DNA from 3 places in the Pantoea sp. X-Soil-TKNS-1279 genome. Region 1 is predicted to be linked to each of the others. Evidence: predicted binding sites of a transcription regulator. Region 1 holds the regulator's gene; each other region holds the start of a gene.
The links. Region 1 encodes CRP, which controls carbon source genes, mostly activating them, when cyclic AMP is high. Its sites were predicted from a motif close to ATGTGANNNNNNTCACAT; they were not measured.

Region 1 (2,273 bases):
ACCGGATTGTCCGGGTGCTGGCGGGCAATTTTTTCCAGCGCACCCAGCTGCTTATCCATTTGAAACCGTTCCGGCAGCTGATGATACAAAATAGCATCGGCCAGCAAGCGCAGACGGGCGGAGATGGTCTTGGCATTCCAGCGAATCACCGCTTCAGCATGGCTCTGCTCCACCAACTTTTGCACTTCTTCCGGCTGATGCAGGCTGACGGAGATATGTTCCTGCAAATCGAGCGCCACCTGAAAGGCACGCGTCAGGCGTTTATGGCTGTTATCGCGGCTGGCAGACAGCATATGCATTTGCTGGTAGCAGGTGGTGATCAGATCTACCGCTTTTTGCTGGCGTGCCAGCAACGGCGGCAGCGCTTTCTCCGGGTCGGTCAGCTGCGTCAACAGGGTATATTTGGCATCGCAATAATCCGCCAGCTCACGGTACAGCAGGCTCAGCGACTCGCGCATCGGCTGCTCTTTCCACAGCCAAAACCAGAACCAGTTGAACAACCCATACCACAAGGTCCCGCCGATATAGAGCAGCGGAGGCACCCAGATCGGCATACGTCCCACCAGGCTCAGGGTAAAGATGGAGGCAATCAGCGTGGCAGGCAACAAGCGGCCATGCAACGGGCTGATTTCACCCGTCACGCCTACTAATAACGGCAGCACCAGCAGAATCAGCGGCAGGGGGACGTGATAATCCGTCAGCCACTGGATCAGAAAGCTGCCGGTCGCAAACAGGGAACCGCCAATAATCAGGCGTTTAAAAAAGCGTTTATGCGGCGTATCAAGACCGGCGATGTTGCAACAGGCGGGCACTAAGGAGAACAGCAAACCTTTTTGCAGGTCGCCAAACAGCCAGCCGAGGGCCACGGGCAGGCACAGCACCAGCGTTTGCCGCAGGGCATAGTTCACTTCGGGATGATAGATGATTCGACGCCACATCAGCTCATCGCAGACAAAAACGGCGTGATGCTGCCATCACGCCGTGGGTGAGAAGAAATTAGCGGGTGCCGTAAACGACGATGGTTTTACCATGTGCGGAGATCAGGTTTTGATCTTCCAGCATTTTCAGAATACGGCCAACTGTCTCGCGTGAGCATCCGACGATCTGACCAATTTCCTGACGGGTGATTTTGATCTGCATCCCGTCCGGGTGGGTCATGGCATCGGGCTGTTTGGCCAGATTGAGCAGCGTCTGCGCAATGCGACCGGTCACATCAAGGAAGGCAAGGTTGCCCACTTTTTCTGATGTCACCTGTAGGCGACGCGCCATCTGCGCCGAAAGACGCATTAAAATATCCGGGTTTACCTGAATCAGCTGACGGAATTTTTTGTAGGAAATTTCAGCCACTTCGCAGGCAGTTTTGGCTCGTACCCAGGCACTACGTTCCTGACCTTCTTCAAACAGGCCAAGCTCGCCGATGAAATCCCCCTGATTGAGGTAGGAGAGAATCATCTCTTTGCCTTCTTCATCCTTGATCAGCACCGCAACGGCACCTTTCACGATGTAGTAGAGCGTTTCCGCTTTCTCACCCTGATGAATCAGGGTGCTTTTGGATGGATATTTGTGAATATGGCAATGGGACAGGAACCATTCGAGTGTAGGGTCTGTTTGCGGTTTGCCGAGAACCATTCGCTATTATCCTCTGTTGTAATCGTGCCCAAAACACAGGGGGCAGTTTTCCCTGTCAGGCGGTGAAATCGTAGAGCGCTTCCTGTTAAGGAAAATTATTCGGGTGGACTCTTAAGCCAGGCTTCTGATTCTTCCCGCCTTCGTCTATTGCGACGAAAATATTTTCAGCTCTGTTTGTAGCACAGCTTTTGCTAGCTGTCTTCTGTTGTCTCGCTTCAGCAAAAGGGCGATTAGTCTGGATTGCTGTTTCTCAGGTGAAAGCGTACTCTGGCGGCAAATCAGCCTATTCAGGAGAAAGAATAATGCAGGCACGGGTTAAATGGGTGGAAGGGCTTACCTTTCTCGGAGAATCCTCATCAGGTCACCAGATATTAATGGATGGCAATTCGGGCGACAAAGCACCGAGCCCGATGGAGATGGTGCTGATGGCGGCAGGCGGTTGCAGCGCGATTGACGTCGTGTCGATCCTGCAAAAAGGGCGTAATGATGTGAAGGATTGTGAGGTCAAACTGACCTCGGAACGTCGTGAAGAAGCGCCACGCATTTTCACACATATCAACCTGCATTTTATTGTTACCGGCAAAGCGCTGGGCGATAAAGCGGTGGCGCGAGCGGTTGATCTGTCGGCTGAGAAATATTGCTCG
Region 2 (2,273 bases), 1.9 Mb from region 1:
GGAATAAGGTTGTCGACAATAAAGTTACCGACACTGAGCGCCTGGAATTGTGAGGCACTGGCTCCGGCCATTTGCCAGAACTCCGGGCTGGCGAAGTCGCGAATCATGATCGCCATCGGAATCAAAAACATGTTAGCGATACTGTGCTCAAAGCCGCTGGCAACAAACATAGCGACAGGCAGAATCATCGCCACCATTTTGTCGAGCAGGCTGCGGCCGGAGTAACTCATCCATACCGCCAGGCACACCATCAGGTTGGCAAGGGTGCCAAGGCTAACGGCTTCAATAAAGCTATGATGCATTTTATGGTCAGCAGTTTGCAGAACGTTTAAGCCCCACGCGCCATTTGCCACCATATGTTCGCCAGAGAGCCAAATTAGCGCGACAAAAAACAGTGCGCCAATCAGGTTACCGATATAAACATTTAACCAGTTACGCCCCAGCTGTGCCCAGGTGATGCGACCGCTGGCTTTAGCCACCACAATCAGCACGGTGGAGGTGAAAAGGTCAGCACCGCACACCACCACCAGCATTAATCCCAGAGAGAAGCAGATGCCGCCAATCAGTTTTGCCATGCCGTAAGGCATCGCGCCGCTACCGGTGGTGGCGGTGATATAGAACACAAAAGCGATAGAAATGAATACGCCAGCGGTTATGGCAAGAAAGAAGGTGGTTAAGGGGTGTTTAGTGGCTTTATAAACCCCGGCATCTTCAGCAACCTTTGCCATTGCCGCCGGTAATAATGAATTAAACGGGTTGTCAGTTTTCACACTAACGCTCTCCAGGAATTATCTGGGATTAATACTAACAAAGGAGTATAGGACAGGATTTGATATGGATCATATTTGGCCGGTGGGGTGGGGGTGTCAGGGGCTTTTGGACAAGCGAAATCGCATTAACCAATTGAATATTATCAAATAAATTTTTTTTAATATTTGCGAATATTGTTGAGAAACGCAACGATGGAAAAGTTGAATTGTTAACGAATATTATTGCTTGAGTCTAAAATGTTATCTGAAATTTTCCTGAGAAAGGTAAAGCCTTTGAGAATAAAAAAAGGCGCTGAAGTTATTCAGCGCCTTTTGGGGCATTATCTGCCCTTTTACAGCAAAATAAGGCTATTTATTTCGCTAACCAATAACGACGTTTGGCCGCCTGTAACTTTTCATAAGCTGCCAGCAACGACTGATGAGCCGGGAAGGCTTTCAAATCTAAATCCACGGCTTGCAGGCCGTAGAACGGCGCTTCACCGCTGATAGCGGCTGATGCCGCGTCAACGGCTGCTTCACCGTACATACGGATAAAGGCGCGGTGGTATTGAACCGGATCGCGTTCCTCTTCCATAGCCAGCAGCAGCAGGGTTTGCAGGCAGCGGTAGTAGTTAGCACGCTCAGCACTGAAGATTGACTGGTTAAATTCCATCGTCCATTCAGTCCAGATCAGTGCCTGATCGAGGTCACCACCAGCCAGTGCCAGCATGGCTTTCAGCTCGCCAATACGCAGCGTAAACCAGCCATTGTCTTTACCCGATGCCAGACCCAGCAATTCGCGGACACGGGTGAAGTCATCGTGACCTTCTTCATCCAGTTGGGTGATCAGATCCAGATAGGCTTCCGGCTCCCATTGGCTCGCCGGCAGGGCCAGCAGGGTTTCACGCAGCGGTGCGCCCATGTTGTTGTTTGCCAGCAGCAAGTCTTCCGCCGGGTAAATATCAGACATGCCCGGTACAATGATGCGGCAGGCATACACGCTCAAATGCTCGTAATCGGCGATGTACACTTCTTTATCTTCAGCGCGGAAAATAGCCATCAGCGTGTCAAACTCTTCGTGTGTGCTGCCAGCAAAGCTCCAGTCAACAAACGGATAGTCGGCATCGTCTTTGAACATATCCCAGGAAATCAGACCGCTTGAATCAATAAAGTGGGTTTCCAGGTTGGCATGCTCGGCAACTTCTTCATCATCGAAGGTTGGCGGCGTGAACACGTCGAGATCTTTCAGGCCACGACCTTGCAGCAGCTCGGTAACGGTACGCTCCAGCGCCACACCAAAATCAGGATGTGCACCAAATGAAGCGAAACAGGTGCCGTTCGCCGGGTTGAACAGCACCACACAGATCACCGGGTATTTACCGCCGAGGGAGGCGTCATAGGCAAAAATCGGGAAGCCTTCAGCTTCCAGACGTGCGATGGCCTCAACCACGCCAGGATAGCGCTGCATAACGGCTTCAGGAATTTCTGGCAGGCTGATGGATTCAGCAATGATGCGGTTTTTAA
Region 3 (2,273 bases), on a different replicon from region 1:
AGATGGGTGGTGCGGCTGCGTAACAGCAGGAAAGCCAGCGGTAAGGTGGAACCCACACCCCCGATCAACAGGTAATGATCCCAGAACCCCTGAAGGTAGATGTGCGGCAAAGCGGTGCCCGCCGCCAGCGCCGCCTGGTTAGCGGAGAGGTTAGCCATCCAGAATGGGTTCATAATCCCGGTGACGATCAACGCCCCGTGAATCCCGGCAAACCAGAACAACTGACAAAGCAGCACCGACAACAAGATCGCTGGCAGCGAGTCAGACGCCGACACCAGTGGCTCAAGCAGATGCATAATCGCTTCGGGAATAATCATCCCGGTCTGCGCCTGGATAAACAGATTGAGCGGGTGCAGCGTGCCAATGATCACCACCACCGGGATCAGGATTTCAAAAGAACGAGCCACACCGGTTGGGACTTCTTTGGGTAAGCGGATGGTGATGTTGTTGTGCTTCAGCCAGGCGTAAACCCGCGTCGAATAAATCGCGGTGATCAACGCGGTAAATATCCCCTGCCCGGATAAATAGGCTGTGGAGATAGTGCCGTTGGAGTAAGGTGCGGCCACCAGCAGAAACGCCATAAAGGCCAGCAACCCCGACATTACCGGATCGAGCGAGAACTGCCGCCCGAGGCTTGCGCCAATCCCCACCGAGATAAAAAAGGTCATGACCCCCATGCTGAGGTAAAACGGCAACATCAGTTGCTCACGGTAAGTCGCGGAAAAATCCAGCCAGGCACGGGCAAAGCCGTTGGTGGTGGTGGCCGAGAATGGCGGGAAGATAAATACCAGCATGAAAGAACCGATAATCATAAACGGCAGCGCGGCAGTAAAGCCGTCGCGGATCGCTATGATGTATTTCTGTTGCCCGAGACGTCCGGCCAGCGGCGTGATCGCTTTTTCGATAACGCCAATCATCGACTGATATAACGAACTCATACCATCACCTTTATTCGTGAGCCGCCTCAATAAGCGAAAGCGCGAAATCCAGCACTTTGTCGCCGCGCTGCATACCGTAGTCCATCATCTCGATTGGCTGGACAGGGATCCCGGCGCTTGCCGCTTTGTCGGCCAGCGTTTTCAGCATGTATTTCACCTGAGGTCCCAGCAGCACCACCTGATAACGCGCAAACTGCTCGTCAAATTCGGTCACGCCATACGCATCAATTTCAACGGCCAGACCGCGTTCCTGCGCCACTTCTTTCATTTTGCGTACCAGCATGCTGGTGGACATCCCCGCCGAACAACACAACATAATCCTGATCATCGTCATCCATCCTTCAAAGCTATGCCTCAATGTGGTTACGATTGGATATCATACGGAAACCGGTTTCCATGAAAGGTTGAACGAAGTGTGACCCGCATCAATTTCTGATAAATCGGCGGTTTTTTTATTAGATTCGCATCACAAAACATCATTATTTCAACCCGTAACGGCGCGATTTATCGCACGTCATTTTGGCATAGTTAAAAAACCTCGCGATAAATCGCGCCGCTACGGGATGGTGATTTTGCGCAAAAATGGAAAACCGGTTTCCAACAATCAGGGAAGTCGTTATACTTCTGCTGGCTAAAGTTTGCTCAGGGTTTCCGGGGAGAAAGATGTCTACGATCAACGATGTATCGCGCTTAGCTGGGGTGTCAAAAGCCACAGTTTCTCGGGTGTTGAGTGGTTCGCGCGGAGTGAAGGAAGCCAGCCGTCAGGCAGTGCTCAAAGCGGTTGACGAACTCAAGTATCGACCTAACGTTATTGCTCAGTCACTCTTCAGTCAGTCTACCGGTTGTATTGGCGTCATCTGCGCCCAGGAAAACATCAACCAAACTACCGGCTACCTGTATGCGCTGGAAAAACAACTCAGCCAGCACCAGAAGCATCTTCTGTTACGCTTCGCCAACAACAAAGCCGATGTGTTACATGCGCTCGATGAACTGAGCTGTGGCTTGTGCGATGACGTGCTGATCATTGGCGCGCGCTTCCCGCTCGATATCCAGGATGACAATGTGATTCTGGTCGATTGTGCCGAAACTGACTGGCCCAACAGCATCCAGTTTGACCACGGTTTTGCCGCTGAGACCGCCTGTAACTATCTGATCAGCCAAGGTAAGCGCCAGATTGCTTTGATCTATCCCGAGGCCGGTAACGCAGGCGAGCAGGTACTGAGTGGTTATAAGCTCGCACTGGAAAATAACCTCCTGCCCTATAATCGTAATCTGGTGTTTATGGATGCGCCCTCTTCATCGGTCGCGCTTCAGGTGCTGCTCAACAATGCCAGT

Region 2: the regulator CRP is predicted to act here: its motif matches at 828-845, upstream of focA (formate transporter FocA).
Region 3: the regulator CRP is predicted to act here: its motif matches at 1,352-1,369, upstream of AC6I8N_RS24245 (PTS sugar transporter subunit IIB).

The regions. Positions count from the first base shown of each region.
Region 1 covers NZ_AP035948.1:3,974,123-3,976,395, reverse strand. The annotation lists gene AC6I8N_RS18665 (YccS/YhfK family putative transporter) at 1-938, opposite strand, end outside; gene crp (cAMP-activated global transcriptional regulator CRP) at 997-1,629, opposite strand; gene AC6I8N_RS18655 (OsmC family protein) at 1,932-2,273, shown strand, end outside.
Region 2 covers NZ_AP035948.1:1,539,906-1,542,178, forward strand. The annotation lists gene focA (formate transporter FocA) at 1-770, opposite strand, end outside; gene ycaO (30S ribosomal protein S12 methylthiotransferase accessory factor YcaO) at 1,123-2,273, opposite strand, start outside.
Region 3 covers NZ_AP035950.1:193,919-196,191, forward strand. The annotation lists gene AC6I8N_RS24240 (PTS sugar transporter subunit IIC) at 1-938, opposite strand, end outside; gene AC6I8N_RS24245 (PTS sugar transporter subunit IIB) at 949-1,266, opposite strand; gene AC6I8N_RS24250 (LacI family DNA-binding transcriptional regulator) at 1,602-2,273, shown strand, end outside.